Regions from separate parts of the Enterobacter sp. WI-ESBL-E8 genome, predicted to be linked through region 4. Evidence: predicted binding sites of a transcription regulator. Region 4 holds the regulator's gene; each other region holds the start of a gene.
The links. Region 4 encodes PurR, which represses purine synthesis genes. Its sites were predicted from a motif close to CANGCAAACGTTTGCNTG; they were not measured.
Positions count from the first base shown of each region.

Region 1: a site for PurR is predicted at 1,807-1,824, ahead of purL (phosphoribosylformylglycinamidine synthase). Genes of this name have one in related genera too.
Region 2: a site for PurR is predicted at 1,649-1,666, ahead of ACWHWP_RS07810 (amino acid aminotransferase). Genes of this name have one in related genera too.
Region 3: a site for PurR is predicted at 2,439-2,456, ahead of gcvT (glycine cleavage system aminomethyltransferase GcvT). Genes of this name have one in related genera too.

Region 1 covers NZ_JBRWXJ010000001.1:3,687,344-3,691,557, reverse strand. The annotation lists gene tadA (tRNA adenosine(34) deaminase TadA) at 1-204, shown strand, start outside; gene mltF (membrane-bound lytic murein transglycosylase MltF) at 92-1,642, opposite strand; gene purL (phosphoribosylformylglycinamidine synthase) at 1,911-4,214, shown strand, end outside.
Region 2 covers NZ_JBRWXJ010000001.1:1,653,861-1,658,074, forward strand. The annotation lists gene ACWHWP_RS07805 (MBL fold metallo-hydrolase) at 1-346, shown strand, start outside; gene ACWHWP_RS07810 (amino acid aminotransferase) at 395-1,585, opposite strand; gene ACWHWP_RS07815 (porin) at 1,770-2,858, opposite strand; gene asnS (asparagine--tRNA ligase) at 3,464-4,214, opposite strand, start outside.
Region 3 covers NZ_JBRWXJ010000001.1:4,052,377-4,056,590, forward strand. The annotation lists gene gcvP (aminomethyl-transferring glycine dehydrogenase) at 1-744, opposite strand, end outside; gene gcvH (glycine cleavage system protein GcvH) at 872-1,261, opposite strand; gene gcvT (glycine cleavage system aminomethyltransferase GcvT) at 1,285-2,379, opposite strand; gene ubiI (FAD-dependent 2-octaprenylphenol hydroxylase) at 2,778-3,980, opposite strand; gene ubiH (2-octaprenyl-6-methoxyphenyl hydroxylase) at 3,993-4,214, opposite strand, start outside.
Region 4 covers NZ_JBRWXJ010000001.1:2,034,973-2,039,186, reverse strand. The annotation lists gene ACWHWP_RS09745 (MFS transporter) at 1-731, opposite strand, end outside; gene cydH (cytochrome bd-I oxidase subunit CydH) at 895-984, opposite strand; gene purR (HTH-type transcriptional repressor PurR) at 1,282-2,307, shown strand; gene punR (DNA-binding transcriptional activator PunR) at 2,325-3,236, opposite strand; gene punC (purine nucleoside transporter PunC) at 3,352-4,214, shown strand, end outside.

The DNA.
Region 1 (4,214 bases), 1.7 Mb from region 4:
CTGGTCTTCGGGGCGCGGGATGAAAAAACCGGCGCGGCCGGTTCGCTGATGGACGTACTGGGTCATCCTGGGATGAACCACCAGGTGAAGACTATCGGTGGGGTGCTTGCACCAGAGTGTTCGGGGCTATTAAGCGATTTCTTTCGAATGCGCCGTCAGCAGAAAAAGCAGCAAAAGGCAGAATTGAAGCTGTCGGACGATTAAGTTCGTCCGGCGCCACGACCGGGTAGCTTTGTGCCAGCTGCTTTGCTTCTGTCGCCTCTTTCTCTTTCTCCAGCAGATACCCGACCAGGCTAATCTGATATTTACGGATATTTTCCACGTAGGCGTAGGCTTCATGCCCGCGCGCGTAGCCGTATGTCAGCTTGTTATACCATGGCTTCTGGCTCAGCAGCGGCAGGCGCTGCTTAACGTCTGACCAGCTGTCCGGGTTACCTTTGGTTTTCGCCGTCAACGCTCGCGCATCAAGCATATGCGCGTAGCCCATATTGTAGGCTGCCAGCGCAAACCAGATCCGCTCTTCTTCCGGCACCGTTTCCGGTACTTTGGCCATCATATCCTGCAGGTAGCGCGCGCCGCCGCTGATGCTCTGTTCGGCATCGGTACGGTCATTCACGCCCAGGCTCAGCGCGGTATTTTTGGTTAACATCATCAAACCACGTACGCCCGTGGGAGAGGTGGCCTGAGTATCCCAGTGGGATTCCTGATAGGAGATAGCCGCCAGCAGTTTCCAGTCAATCTCCTGGGCGTATTTTTCGAACAACGGCTGCAGGTCCGGCAGGACGCTGTCAACCGCGCGGAGGAAGCTGCGGGTGTCAACGTAGTCAAAGTCGTCACCGTGGCCGAGGTACTTCTCCTCCAGACGCGCCAGGGTACCGTCTTCATTGATGGTGTTGAAGAAATCGAGCATCGCGGCAGAGAGAGTTTGATCGTCGTCGAGCTGGGTAAACCAGGTCACGGGCTGCTCGTCGGTGACGTCCAGCGCCACGGCGATTTCAGGATGCACGCGCTGGAACAGGCTGATCGCGACCGAATCGGCGATGGTGTAGGGCACTTTCTGGTCTTTTACCTGCTCCAGCAGCTCGGTCGTGCCGAGCTTAGGATCCACCGTCCAGCTCAGGTCCGGGTATTTCTTCTCCTTGAGCTCGCGCAGATCGTCAATCACCACGTGGCCGGGGGCAATCGTCAGCTGCCGATCGTTAATTGACGCCAGCGAGCGCGGACGCAGGCTCCCGACGCGATAGACCAGCTGCTGCGAAACGGAGTAGTAGGTCGGGCCCGGCTGGTAGTTCTTGCTGCGCTCGCTGTTATACACCAGCCCGGCGGCCAGCATATCGGCATCGTCGTTATCGAGGTCATCAAACAGCTGGTTGATATTCTGGCGGACGGTAATTTTAAGCTTCACGCCAAGATAATCGGCGAACTGTTGCGCCAGTTCATAATCCAGACCAATGATTTTGCCGTTGATGTCGCTGTAAATCAGCGGGGAGTTGAGGGTACTGACGCGCAATTCCCCCCGCTCCTGAATGGCGGCGATACGGTTTTCGGCTTTGCCGAACCAGGGGATGGAAGGCCAGAGGGCCACTGCCAGCAGCAACGTTACAATGCCGATGAGCAGATAATTAATCTTTAATTTTTTCAATTAGTTAATTCTCTGCGACGCCGGTTGCCTCAGTCTGCTGTAGCCATGTTAACATTAAGGTTTGCCATTGAATGAGCGGCATTTTGCGTAAACTTGCGCCACTTGGCAACCAATTAGAGAGACAGGTCACATCTATTGTTAAACGTCTGTGCTGATTTTATTTCGACGCAAACGGTTTCGTCGGCGCTCAGGATTCTTTATAATGACGCCCGTTTTCCCCCCCTTGCGCACACTGTAAGCGCCCCGGCGCTTCGAAGACGAGAGACTTATGATGGAAATTCTGCGTGGTTCGCCTGCACTGTCTGCCTTCCGTATTAACAAACTGCTGGCACGTTTTCAGGCGGCCGACCTTCCGGTAAGCAATATTTACGCTGAGTATGTCCATTTTGCTGACCTGAATGCCCCCCTGAATGCAGAGGAGCGCGTACAGCTGGAACGCCTGCTCAAGTATGGCCCAAGCCTGAGCAGCCATACGCCAACCGGCAAACTGATCCTTGCGACGCCTCGTCCGGGCACCATCTCCCCCTGGTCTTCCAAAGCCACCGACATCGCCCACAACTGTGGTCTGAGCCAGATTAACCGTCTGGAACGCGGCGTAGCGTACTACGTGGAAGCGTCGACCCTGAGCGAAGCCCAGTGGCAGGCGGTTGCGGCCGAGCTGCACGATCGCATGATGGAGAGCGTATTTGCCTCTCTCGATGACGCGCAGAAGCTTTTCTCCCACCATCAGCCAGCGCCGGTACAGAGCGTGGACCTGCTGGGGCAGGGCCGTCAGGCGCTGATTGACGCCAACCTGCGTCTTGGTCTGGCGCTGGCAGAAGACGAAATCGACTACCTGCAGGACGCGTTTGTTAAGCTCAACCGTAACCCGAACGATATTGAACTCTACATGTTCGCGCAGGCGAACTCTGAGCACTGTCGCCATAAGATTTTCAATGCCGACTGGGTCATCGACGGCGAACAGCAGCCGAAGTCGCTGTTCAAAATGATTAAAAACACCATGGAGAAAACCCCAGACCACGTGCTGTCTGCCTACAAAGACAACGCCGCGGTGATGGAAGGTTCCGAGGTGGGCCGCTTCTTCGCCGATCGCGAAGCAGGCCGCTATGACTTCCATCAGGAGCCCGCGCATATCCTGATGAAGGTCGAAACCCATAACCACCCGACGGCCATCTCCCCGTGGCCGGGTGCGGCGACCGGATCCGGCGGTGAAATCCGTGACGAAGGTGCGACCGGTCGCGGGGCTAAACCAAAAGCAGGTCTGGTCGGTTTCTCCGTCTCCAACCTGCGTATTCCTGGCTTCGAGCAGCCGTGGGAAGAAGATTTCGGCAAGCCGGAACGCATCGTGACCGCGCTGGATATCATGACCGACGGCCCGCTGGGCGGCGCGGCGTTCAACAACGAATTTGGTCGTCCGGCACTGAACGGTTACTTCCGCACCTATGAAGAGAAAGTGGAGAGCCACAATGGCGAAGAGCTGCGCGGCTACCACAAACCGATCATGCTGGCGGGCGGGATCGGCAACATTCGCGCCGATCACGTGCAGAAAGGCGAGATCGTCGTTGGCGCGAAGCTGATCGTACTGGGTGGCCCGGCGATGAACATAGGCCTGGGCGGCGGAGCGGCCTCTTCTATGACCTCCGGTCAGTCTGATGCGGACCTCGACTTCGCCTCCGTGCAGCGCGATAACCCGGAAATGGAACGCCGCTGTCAGGAAGTGATCGACCGCTGCTGGCAACTGGGCGATGCGAACCCGATCCTCTTTATTCATGACGTTGGCGCGGGCGGTCTGTCTAACGCCATGCCGGAGCTGGTCAGCGACGGCGGTCGCGGTGGCCGTTTCAACCTGCGCGATATCCTGAGCGATGAGCCAGGCATGAGCCCGCTGGAAATCTGGTGTAACGAATCTCAGGAACGCTATGTTCTGGCGGTTGCCGCGGATCAGCTGCCGCTGTTTGACGAGCTGTGCCGCCGCGAGCGCGCGCCGTATGCCGTCATTGGTGAAGCGACCGAAGAGAAACACCTGTCCTTAAGCGACACCCATTTCGACAACCAGCCTATCGATCTGCCGCTGGACGTTCTGCTCGGTAAGACGCCGAAGATGACCCGCGACGTGCAGACCCGTAAAGTGGCAGGCAAAGCGCTGGATCGCCAGGGCATCACCGTGGCGGAAGCGGTTAATCGCGTGCTGCACCTGCCTGCTGTGGCAGAGAAAACCTTCCTGGTGACCATCGGCGACCGTACCGTGACCGGTATGGTATCGCGCGATCAGATGGTGGGCCCGTGGCAGATCCCGGTGGCGAACTGCGCCGTGACCACCGCGAGCCTCGACAGCTACTACGGTGAAGCGATGGCCCTGGGTGAACGTACGCCGGTCGCGCTGCTGGACTTCGCGGCCTCTGCCCGTCTGGCGGTCGGTGAAGCGCTGACCAACATCGCCGCGACGCAGATTGGCGATATCAAACGCATTAAGCTCTCCGCAAACTGGATGGCCGCTGCCGGCCACCCTGGCGAAGATGCTGGCCTGTATGAAGCCGTGAAAGCGGTGGGCGAGGAGCTGTGTCCTGCGCTG
Region 2 (4,214 bases), 380 kb from region 4:
GTGTCAGCCCCTGACGCCCGATCGCTGGCTGAACGAAGGAGAGCGCGTTAACGTAGGGAATGTGACTTTACAGGTGTTGCATTGTCCTGGGCATACGCCAGGCCATATTGTCTTCTTTGATGACCAGTCCCGTCTGCTGATTTCCGGCGATGTGATTTTCAAAGGTGGCGTAGGACGAAGCGATTTTCCCCGCGGCGATCACGGGCAGCTGATTCAGTCGATTAAACAGAAACTCTTGCCGCTGGGTGATGATGTGACGTTTATCCCTGGACACGGTCCGATGTCGACGCTGGGCTATGAACGGCTTAATAACCCGTTCCTTCAGGATGAGATGCCTGTCTGGTAACCCGAATAAAAAAAGCCTGCATAACGCAGGCTTTTTTATGGGCGCAGATTACAGTACGGCGACAATCGCTTCGCACAGTGGCGCCATGTTGTCAGGCGTCATGCCCGCAACGTTCACGCGGCCAGACGCTACGGCGTACACGCCAAACTCTTCACGCAGGCGCAGAACCTGCTCTTTGGTCAGTCCGCTGAAAGAGAACATGCCGTTCTGTTTGATGATAAAGCTGAAGTCGCGATCGGCGCCTTTCTCCGCCAGGGTGTTCACAAACAGCAGGCGCATGCGCTGAATACGCTGGCGCATATCGTTCAGCTCTTGTTCCCAGATCGCGCGCAGCGCATCGTTGCTCAGGATAGTGGCAACAACAGACGCACCGTGTGCCGGTGGGTTAGAGTAGTTCGCGCGAATAACCGATTTCATCTGGCTGAACGCACGGTCAACGGTCTCTTCGTTTGCCGCAACCAGCGTACAGGCACCCACACGCTCATTGTACAGACCGAAGTTCTTGGAGTAGGAGCTGGCAACAATCAGCTCCTGATGCACGGCGGCGAACGCGCGCAGGCCTTCAGCATCTTCTTCCAGACCACGGGCGAAGCCCTGGTAGGCAAAGTCAAACAGCGGCAGCCAGCCTTTTTCTACGGACAGCTTCGCCAGATGTTCCCACTGCTCAAGCGTCGGATCGATACCGGTTGGGTTGTGGCAGCATCCGTGGAACAGCACCACGTCGCCCGCCTGCGCTTCGCTCAGGCTTGCCAGCAGGCCGTCAAAGTCGAGAGAGTGATTTGCCGCGTCGTAGTAGGCGTATTCGCGCACGTCCAGACCCGCGGAATTGAAGACGCTCTTGTGGTTCGGCCAGCTTGGGTTGCTCACCCAGACGCGCTTCACAGAGGTGTTTTTCGCAAGGAAATCCGCCGCCACGCGCAGCGCGCCGGTACCGCCAGGGGTCTGCGCAGTACGGGCACGTTTGTCACTCACAATTGCGCTGCCTTTACCGAACAGCAGCTCCTGGGTGCAGCGACCAAATTCAGGGATACCATCAATACCGAGGTAGTTCTTGGTGGTTTCGTTTTCCAGCAGATACTGCTCAGCTTTCTTAACGCTGGTCAGTACCGGAGTTTTGCCGGTTTCATCTTTATATACACCAATACCCAGGTTGATTTTGCCAGGGCGGTCGTCGGCACGAAACAGATCGGCCAGGCCCAGAATCGGGTCGGCAGGAGCGGCGGTAATGTTCTCAAACATGACGAAGTTCCATTGTGATTACAGAAGTGAAATCCGCTATCAGGTTAACGGTAGATTTACAAAATGCCAACCGTTTGCGACGAAAAGCGTGCGGCTTTTCAAAAGTCGCCATTATTTTCTGTCGGGCATAAAAAAACAGGGCCGAAGCCCTGTTCATTAAGCATATAACAAAGTGGTGTTCTGATTAGAACTGGTAGGTAACAGCCATTGCAACCTGGTCGTCTTTACCGTTCACGATACCCACGCTACGAGAGTAGTCGGTGTCGTCGATCAGGTTCAGCTGGTAGTCAACATAGACGTTGAAGTTTTTGTTGAAGTAGTAAGTTGCACCCAGTTCAACAAATTTCTGCAGGTCAGCATCGCCGCCAGAGAAGGTGCCACGCTGTGACAGGTTTTTACCTTTAGACTGAACGTAGGCCACGGAAGGGCGCAGACCGAAGTCGAACTGGTACTGAGCGATCACTTCGAAGTTCTGAGTTTTGTTCGCGAATGAGCCGTCAGCTTCACGGGTCATGTTGCGGGTTTCAGCGTAGGTGGTTGCCAGGTAGATGTTGTTCGCATCGTATTTCGCGCCAACTGCCCATGCTTCAGCTTTGTCACCTTTACCGTCAGCGGTCTGCAAGTTAGTACGGTCAGAGTTGCTGTATGCACCGATCAGACCGAAACCTTCGCCGAAATCATAACCCAGAGAGGTACCGAAGCCGTCACCGTTAGCGGTTCTAACGTCGGTACGGTCGTTTTTGCCCTGATACTGCAGACCCAGGCTCAGACCATCAACCAGACCGAAGAAGTCAGAGTTGCGGTAGGTCAGGAGACCAGAGTTACGGCCGGTCATGAAGTTATCAGAGTAGTTAGCCCAGGTCATACCAGAGAAGGATGGGGCCATATCGGTGTAGGATTCTACATCGTATACGATACCGTAGTTACGGCCGTAGTCGATTGAACCTGCGTCACCGGCTTTCAGACCAGCGAACGCCAGACGGGTACGCTGAGTCTGGTTGCTTTCTGCCTGGCTTGCCAGAGCACGGTATTCCCACTGACCGTAACCAGTCAGTTGGTCATTGATTTGAGTTTCGCCTTTGAAACCGATCTGAGCATAGGTTGCATCGCTGCTGTCAGTGTTGTCACCTGAAGTCACGAAGTCGTGTTCACCAACCACTTTCCCGTACAGATCCAGTTTGTTGCCGTTTTTGTTATAGATTTCTGCAGCGTTAGCTGCACCGGCTACCAGCAGAGCAGGGATAACCACTGCCAGAATATTGCGCTTCATCATTATTTATTACCCTCATTGGTTTTTTTATGACACTCGCCACTGCCGTCAATAAATTCTGTCAATAAATATTTCCGGAACTATTGATGAGAGTTTGGTGTCTTTATGTATCTGTCAGGCATCTTTCCATTCACCGAAGCGTTTCGCTAGCCTCAAAGTGCTACAATTCTCAAGATTAAGTAACAACAAGAAAATGTGTGTAACCAAATATGTATTTTCTGGAACTTTGTGAACCATCTCAAACTTCAGACCTCATTGGCGAATTAAGCGACAGTGCGATTCCTATATATATGAATTCCTTATGATTAATTTGGATAAAGGCAATTCATATAAACAGACGTTAAACGACTCGTTTTTTCTTATACCCCCAAAGAGACTTCTGGATGGCTGAAAAAGTGGTTGAAATTTGTGCTATTGCTTGAGGCTGCAATAATCGCAATAAGAATGGGGTTTATTTTTTGTGGCTGGATATTTCACGGAAACAAAACGTAACAGCTAGTGGTTGTGACGGGGTGAAGGTTTAAAGATGCTGACTTTGCGCTGACGAAAACTGACAATGCAGAATAAAATAATGGCCAGCATATGCTGGCCATTTTCTGTTTTGTTGCTTAGAAGCTGGCGTTACGTGGAGTACGCGGGAATGGAATCACGTCACGCACGTTCTGAACGCCCGTCACGTAGGCGATCAGACGCTCGAAGCCCAGACCAAAACCGGCGTGCGGCACGGTGCCGTAGCGGCGCAGATCGCGGTACCAGCTGTAGTCCGCTGGGTTGAGCCCCATCTCTTCCATGCGCGCGTCCAGCACGTCGAGACGCTCTTCACGCTGAGAGCCACCGATGATTTCACCAATGCCCGGCGCCAGGACGTCCATCGCTGCCACGGTTTTACCGTCTTCGTTAAGGCGCATGTAGAAGGCCTTAATATCTTTCGGGTAGTTTTTAACGACAACCGGCGCTTTGAAGTGTTTCTCGGCCAGATAGCGTTCGTGCTCAGACGCAAGGTCAACGCCCCAGTAAACCGGGTTCTCGAACTTCTCACCACATTTCTCGAGGATCGCCACCGCGTCGGTATAGTCTACCTGGGCAAAGTCAGCAGAGACGAAACGCTCCAGACGGGCCACCGCATCGCTGTCTACGCGCTCAGCGAAGAATTTCATGTCGTCCGGACGCTCTTCCAGAACCGCTTTGAAGACATACTTCAGCATTGCTTCCGCCAGGCCGGCAACATCGTCCAGGTTGGCGAACGCCACTTCAGGCTCCAGCATCCAGAATTCCGCCAGGTGACGGCTGGTGTTGGAGTTTTCGGCGCGGAAGGTTGGGCCAAAGGTGTAGATTTTGGACAGTGCGCAGGCATAGGTT
Region 3 (4,214 bases), 2.0 Mb from region 4:
ATCGGCAGCAACGCTGACAACCACTTTACGGGATTTCAGCTCGGCAATCAGCGCGCTGTAATCATGCACCTCACCAGTGGTGCCCACCTGCTGCAACAGCACGCCGAAGACGTCCTGGTGATCCAGCACCTTGTCAGCGTCGTCGACAATCACGTCAAAGCCGAAGGTTTCCGCACGGGTGCGCACCACATCCAGCGTCTGCGGATGCACGTCCGCCGCCACGAAGAAGCGGTTAGCGTTTTTCAGCTTGCTGACGCGTTTTGCCATCGCCATGGCTTCGGCGGCGGCGGTCGCTTCGTCCAGCAGAGACGCGGAGGCGATATCCATACCGGTCAGATCCAGCGTTACCTGCTGGAAGTTCAGCAGCGCTTCCAGGCGGCCCTGAGAGACTTCTGGCTGATACGGGGTGTAAGCGGTGTACCAGCCCGGGTTTTCCAGCATGTTGCGCAGGATAACCGGCGGCAACTGCACGTTGGTGTAGCCCATGCCAATGTAAGACTTATAGCGCTTGTTCAGGCCTGCAATAGCCTTCAGCTCCGCCAGCGCGGCGAATTCCGTGGTGGCTTCCCCCACCTGAGGCGGTGTGGCAAGCTGGATGTCTTTTGGCACAATCTGGCCGATCAGTGCGTTTAATGAATCCGCGCCAACCGTCTTCAGCATCTCCTGCTGTTGCTGAGCATCCGGCCCAATGTGACGTTCAATGAAGGCGCCACGGTTTTCAAGCTGGCTTAAAGTCTGTGTCATGAGCGATGGTTCCTGAAACGTGCAGTGAATCGTAGTTATCTGTAACGCTGTTGCCCGGTGGCGCTAACGCTTACCGGGCCTACGTTGACCTGTAGGCCGGATAAGCGCAGCGCCATCCGGCAAAACGTTATTCGTCTTCCAGTAGGGCTTCGTACGCGGTCGCATCCAGCAGCGCGGCAACCTGCGATTCGTCGCTGGCTTTGATCTTGAAGATCCAGCCGCCTTCATAAGGCTCGCTGTTGACCAGCTCCGGGGAGTCGCTCAGCGCGTCGTTGACGGCGACAATTTCACCGCTTACCGGTGCGTAGATGTCGGATGCCGCTTTTACGGACTCCGCCACGGCGCAGTCGTCGCCTGCGCTGACGGTTGCGCCTACTTCAGGCAGGTCAACAAACACCATGTCGCCCAGCAGCTCCTGTGCGTGCTCGGTGATCCCTACGGTGTAAGTGCCGTCCGCCTCTTTGCGCAGCCACTCGTGTTCTTTGCTGTATTTCAGTTCTGCTGGCACATTGCTCATTGAAGTTCTCCTGATAAAAATGATTAGGCGACCGGCTTACCGGCGCGAACAAAAATCGGTTTGGTTACGTTGACCGGCATTTCACGGTTGCGGATTTGCACCACCGCCGTTTCGCCAATGCCTGCCGGCACGCGTGCCAGTGCAATACTGTAGCCCAGCGTCGGGGAGAAGGTTCCGCTGGTGATCACGCCTTCGCGGTGATTGCCGTCGGCATCGGTAAAACGTACAGGCAGTTCACCGCGCAGCACGCCCTTCTCAGTCATCACCAGGCCCACCAGCTGTTCAGTGCCTTTTTCGCGCTGCATCTCCAGCGCTTCACGGCCAATAAATTCACGGTCAGCCGGTTCCCACGCGATGGTCCAGCCCATATTGGCCGCCAGCGGTGAAACACCCTCATCCATCTCCTGACCGTAGAGGTTCATGCCCGCCTCCAGACGCAGCGTATCGCGCGCGCCAAGGCCCGCAGGCTTCACGCCCGCTTCCACCAGCGCACGCCAGAAATCAGCAGCCTTCTCGTTTGGCATCGCAATTTCGTAGCCCGCTTCACCGGTGTAGCCGGTGGTGGCGATGAACAGATCCCCCGCCTGTACGCCGAAGAACGGCTTCATGCCTTCTGTGGCTTTACGCTGCTCGTCGTTGAACAGAGACGCGGCTTTCGCCTGCGCGTTCGGCCCCTGCACGGCGATCAGCGACAGATCGTCACGGACGGTGATGTCGATGGCGTAAGGTTCGGCGTGTTGGGTGATCCAGGAGAGGTCTTTTTCGCGGGTGGCGGAGTTTACAACGAGGCGGAAGAAATCTTCAGTGAAGTAATAGACGATGAGGTCGTCAATCACGCCGCCGGAGGCATTCAGCATGCCAGTATAGAGCGCTTTACCCGGCGTCTTCAGTTTGGCGACGTCATTTGCCAGCAGATAGCGCAAAAACTCCCGGGTGCGGCTGCCGCGCAGATCGACAATTGTCATGTGGGACACGTCGAACATACCGGCATCGGTGCGCACCGCGTGGTGCTCATCAATCTGCGAGCCGTAGTGCAGCGGCATCATCCAGCCGTGGAAGTCCACCATGCGGGCGCCGCATAACACGTGTTGTTCGTACAAAGGAGTCTGTTGAGCCATCTTGTCCTCGTTGAAAAAATTCACCGTGAAACCCGGTATCGGCCCCGTTATCAGGCACCGACGCAAACGTTCTCTTTTACCTGAACTTACCACCGAAACCGGCGGTTAACCATAAGGTAAAACGGGTCATCACATTAGCTTATGACCAAAAAACGCTAAAAAGCCTACAGAGTTATTCACTGGAAAAATGCGATTAAACCCGCACAAAATTAACATCACGCTAACAGGATTTAGCACATGGTGATATTTCATGCGGAAAAATGGGCCGAATTTCCGTGACGGGAAAAACACGACATTAGATTATCTAATGCGAAAAAAGCAGTGAAATTAGATTATTTCAAACGAGGGAATTTCCCCGGCGCAGAGGCCGGGAAAATAAAGTGTGACGGGGGTCTAAATTAGCGTAGCCAGTCCGGCAGGTCGTTAAGACCCATTGCCTGGCGAAGGAGCTGAGGCTTAACACCCGGAAGGGTATCGGCAAGCTTGAGGCCGATGTCGCGCAGCAGTTTTTTCGCCGGATTAGCACCGGCAAACAGCTCGCGGAAGCCCTGCATACCCGCCAGCATCATCGCCGCGCTGTGCTTGCGGCTGCGTTCGTAGCGACGCAGATAAAGATGCTGGCCGATGTCCTTCCCTTCGCGATGCAGGCGACGCAGTTCTTCCACCAGCTCCGCCGCATCCATAAAGCCAAGATTAACGCCCTGCCCGGCCAGCGGATGTATGGTGTGAGCCGCATCTCCTACCAGCGCCAGACGGTGCGCCGCAAACTGGCGCGCGTAGCGGCCGGTTAACGGGAAGACCTGCCGCTCGCTTTCAAGCGTGCACAGCCCAAGACGATTATCAAACGCCACGCACAGTGCCTGATTGAAAGCATCAGGGGTAGCCTCCTGCATCAGCCGGGCTTTTTCCGGCACCAGCGACCAGACAATCGAGCACAGGTGCGGATCTGCAAGCGGCAGGAACGCCAGAATGCCGTCGTTGTGGAAAATCTGCCGCGCCACGCCGCCGTGCGGCTCTTCGGTGCGGATCGTCGCGACCAGCGCGTGATGACGGTAATCCCAGTAGGTCAGCGGAATATCCGCTTTGTTGCGCAGCCAGGAGTTCGCGCCGTCAGCCCCCACTACCAGACGTGCGGTCAGCATGTCGCCGCTTTGCAGGGTGATAAACGCCTCGTTTTCGCCCCACGCCACCTGCTGGATTTGCGCGGGTGCCATCAGGGTAATATCGCTACATGACTGCGCCTTTTGCCACAGCGCATGATGGATAACGGCATTCTCGATAATGTGGCCAAGGTGGCTATAGCCCATGCTTTCATCATCAAAAGCAATATGACCGAAGCTGTCTTTATCCCACACTTCCATGCCGTGATAGCAGCTGGCGCGCTGCGCCACGATATCCGACCAGACGCCAAGGTGCGTCAGCAGCTTTTCGCTGGCTGCATTAATGGCCGAGACGCGCAGTTCCGGCGGCGCATCCTGGGCTACGGGCTGAGGCTGCTTTTGCTCCAGCACCGCCACGCGCAGGCCGCTGCCCTGTAAGCCACAGGCCAGCGCCAGTCCTACCATACCGCCGCCAACGATGGCGACATCAACATTTTGCACGGTGATAACTCCTTAACGCGCGACCCAACCAAGAGTCCGCTGCGCCAGCACGTCACGTGCCGGAATGAATAATTCCATCGCCATCAGCCCGAGGTTGCGGCCCGCAACCAGCGGCGCCCAGCGATTGGCAAACAGATGAACCAGGCCATCGGTGACGCCAATCGTCGCCTCTTTATCCGCCTGGCGGCGCTTCTGGTAATGGCTGAGCACCGGGTATGCGCCACAGTCTTTTTG
Region 4 (4,214 bases):
ACCAGCATTGCGGTAACAAAGAGAGGCGTCGCGTGGGTGATGTCATGCAACACCGGCGAAATGTAGGTGTAAAGGGTGAACATCGCCCCTGCCCCCAGGACGGTGGTAAGCAGCGCGGAGAGCACCTGCGGGCGCATCAGCACCGAAAGCTCTCTGCGCACGTCAGGACGTTCCCCCGCGCTGCCTTTTGGCAAGGAGAAGAACAGCGCCACCATGGCAATCACGCCTAGCCCGGCGGTCGCCAGGAAGGACATACGCCAGCCGATCGCTTCACCCAGCCAGGTCGCCGCAGGCACCCCGCCAATGTTGGCAATCGTCAGGCCCATAAACATGGTTGCCACGGCGCTCGCCTGCTTGTGTTTTGGCACCACGCTTGCCGCCACGACCGACCCCAGCCCAAAGAACGCGCCGTGGTTAAGGCTGGTCAGAATGCGTGACAGCATCAGCGTGGTGTAGTCCGGCGCAATGGCGGAAAGCACGTTGCCCAGGGTGAAAATCGCCATCAGGAAAATCAGCGCATTGCGGCGCGCGCGGTGCGAAAGGAGAAGCGTCATCAGCGGCGCGCCTACCATCACGCCGATTGCGTAGGCGCTGATTAACATGCCTGCAGCAGGGATCGAGACGTCCACGCCCCGGGCAATAACAGGCAGTAACCCCATCGGGGAGAATTCAGTGGTGCCAATCCCAAAAGCGCCAATCGCCAGGGCCAGCAGGGGAAAATTGATTTTCATGCGTCAACTCCGGATGCCGTGTCATGTGGTGACACAGAACAAAGAAGCCGAAAGCATGACATCAATCACAAAAAATGAGAAGTTAACAAAATGGCAAAAGATTTTTGCATGAGAAGTAACAATTGGGGCGATCGGGAGGGAGAACGCTCTCCCTCCGCGTAAATCAGTGCAGCGCAGCCGTCAGACCGGCAGCGACAATCAGAGCCAGCACAATAACGGTGGTGAACAGCGAAAACTTCAGATCGGAACTCATCAATTTTTCTCCTTTTAATCCCCCCACGAAAAGTGAGCCTGCTCATTTTTGCACAGTTTACGTCAAAAATCTTCCTGGATTTAAACTGATAAACACTTTACCTCTTCCCCTTTTCATCAAGATAGGACAAAATTCCACGCTAAATTTATTAGCGTACCGGCCATTGACCCCCTCCTGACGTCCCGTGTCGTTTTCCCGGCGTGCCGCAACTTAACATTGCGAAATAAGGGTGAGAGAAGGCAAACGTTTACCTTCAGGTTTTTCAGGAGCTTAGGATATGGTCTGGAGTGACATTTAATGGCAACAATTAAAGACGTAGCAAAACGCGCAAACGTTTCCACTACAACCGTATCACATGTTATTAACAAAACCCGCTTCGTGGCGGAAGAGACGCGCAATGCCGTCTGGGCCGCGATCAAAGAGCTGCACTATTCGCCAAGTGCGGTTGCGCGAAGCCTCAAGGTTAATCACACCAAATCTATTGGATTGCTGGCCACCAGCAGTGAAGCGGCCTATTTTGCCGAGATCATTGAAGCGGTTGAGAAAAACTGCTTCCAGAAAGGCTATACCCTGATTCTGGGCAACGCGTGGAACAGCATTGAAAAACAGCGCGCCTACCTGTCGATGATGGCGCAAAAGCGCGTTGATGGCCTGCTGGTGATGTGTTCCGAGTATCCGGAGTCCGTGCTGTCCATGCTCGAAGAGTATCGCCATATTCCGATGGTGGTGATGGACTGGGGCGAAGCGCGCGCGGACTTCACCGATTCCGTTATCGATAACGCCTTTGAAGGCGGCTATATGGCCGGTCGTTACCTGATCGAACGCGGTCACCGCGAGATTGGCGTGATCCCGGGTCCGCTGGAGCGCAACACCGGCGCGGGCCGTCTGGCCGGCTTCATGAAAGCAATGGAAGAAGCGCTGATCAACGTGCCGGAAAACTGGATCGTGCAGGGCGACTTTGAGCCGGAGTCGGGCTACCGCGCTATGCAGCAGATCGTCTCCCAGCAGCATCGTCCGACCGCCGTGTTCTGCGGGGGCGACATCATGGCGATGGGCGCGCTCTGCGCCGCCGATGAGCTGGGCCTGCGCGTACCGCAGGATATTTCCGTGATCGGGTATGATAACGTGCGTAACGCGCGCTACTTTACGCCAGCGTTGACCACCATTCACCAGCCGAAAGATTCGCTGGGCGAAACGGCCTTCAATATGCTGATGGACAGGATCGTCAACAAGCGCGAAGAGTCGCAGTCCATTGAAGTTCACCCGCGCCTTATCGAACGCCGTTCCGTTGCGGATGGTCCGTTCCGCGACTACCGTCGTTAATCGCTCTACGGGGCCAGCTACGCTGGCTCCCGTAACCACTCTCGGTTGAGCGTTTCGCTGTCTCCCAGATAATCCAGAAGCCAGTCCATGGCGGGTGAGACGTCATTTTGCTGCCAGGTGAGGCAGCAGGCCGCATCCGGGAAGGGATTCTCCAGCGTCAGTTCAACCCATTCTCCGGTATCGATTTTTGGGCGCGCAAAGTGCACGGGCACCATCGCGACGCACAGCCCGGCGCTGAGGCACGTCGCCGACGATTCCCAGTCAGGGGCCACCACCCGCCGCTGGTTATCCAGAAGCCAGGTGATACGCTTGGGTAATGAACGGGAGGTATCCTCCAGCACCAGTGAAGGCCAGTTGCGTAGCGTATCGTCGCTCAACGGCCCTTCCATTGCCGCCAGCGGATGATCGCGTGCCACCACGCACTTCCAGCTCAGCATGCCCATATCGCGAAAGGCGTAACGTCCCCCGACCGGGATCGCCTGCGTGGCCCCAATCGCCATCTCTGCCCTGCCGTCCGCCAGCGCATCCCAGACGCCGTTGAACACCTCCTGCGAGACCCGCAGCTCCACGTCAGAAAAATGCCGATAGAAATCGACGATCATTTGCCGGGTGCGTTCCGGCTTAACGATGTTATCCACCGCGATGGATAGATGTCCCCGCCAGCCGTTGGCGATCTGCTGACACTGTTCGCGGGTGATCTGCATTTTTTTGATAACAGAACGCCCTTCCTTCAAAAACCACGCGCCTGCGGGCGTTAATTCCACGTCGCGATGGCGCCGCTCAAACAGCGGCACCGCCAGCCACTCTTCGAGCTGACGCACGGTGTAGCTGATAGCCGAAGGGACGCGGTGCAGCTCCTGCGCCGCACCGCTAAAGCTGCCGTTACGCGCGACAGCATCGACCACTTCAAGAGAATAATCTGACCACATTTTCTGCCTGCAAAATTTTTGAATGCACCCGCCAAATATTAGCGTTTCACAAGCGGCTTTGCACTCCCTACACTCAGCGCCAACGTACACCTGCCTCCTTAAGGAGAATAAAATAATGCAACCCAGGAAAGGTTTTTTAGTCTGGCTCGGCGGCTTAAGCGTGCTGGGCTTTTTGGCCACCGATATGTACCTGCCGGCTTTCGCCGCTATGCAGGAAGATCTGCAGACGCCTGCCGCGGCCATCAGCGCCAGCCTGAGTTTGTTCCTCGCCGGTTTTGCTTTCGCACAGCTGCTCTGGGGACCGCTCTCGGATCGCTTTGGTCGTAAACCGGTATTGCTGCTGGGTCTGGCCATTTTTGCCGTTGGCTGTCTGGGGATGCTATGGGTACGCGACGCCACCTGGCTGCTGGTGCTGCGCTTTATTCAGGCCGTGGGCGTCTGTGCCGCTGCCGTCACCTGGCAGGCGCTGGTTACCGACTACTACCCGGCTAACCGCACAAACCGTATTTTCGCCACCATTATGCCGCTCGTGGGACTCTCGCCAGCCCTTGCTCCGCTGCTGGGCAGCTGGATCCTCGCGCATTTTGACTGGCAGGCCATTTTTGCCACGCTGTTTGCCATCACGCTGGTACTAATGCTGCCGGCGTTTGCCCTCAAGCCCGCGCATAAAAAAGAGGCGCATGCTGACGCGAAGCCAATCACCTTCACTTCCCTGCTCGGCACCAAAGCGTATCGCGGCAATGTCCTGATCTATGCCGCCTGCTCGGCGAGCTTCTTCGCGTGGCTCACCGGCTCGCCGTTTATTCTGCACGATATGGGATACAGCCCGGCAGCCATCGGGCTGAGCTACGTTCCGCAGACCATCGCGTTCCTGGTGGGCGGATACGGCTGTCGCGCAGCGCTGCAAAAGTGGGAAGGTCAGCAGATGCTGCCATGGCTGCTGGTGCTGTATGCCCTGAGCGTTATCGGGACCTGGGC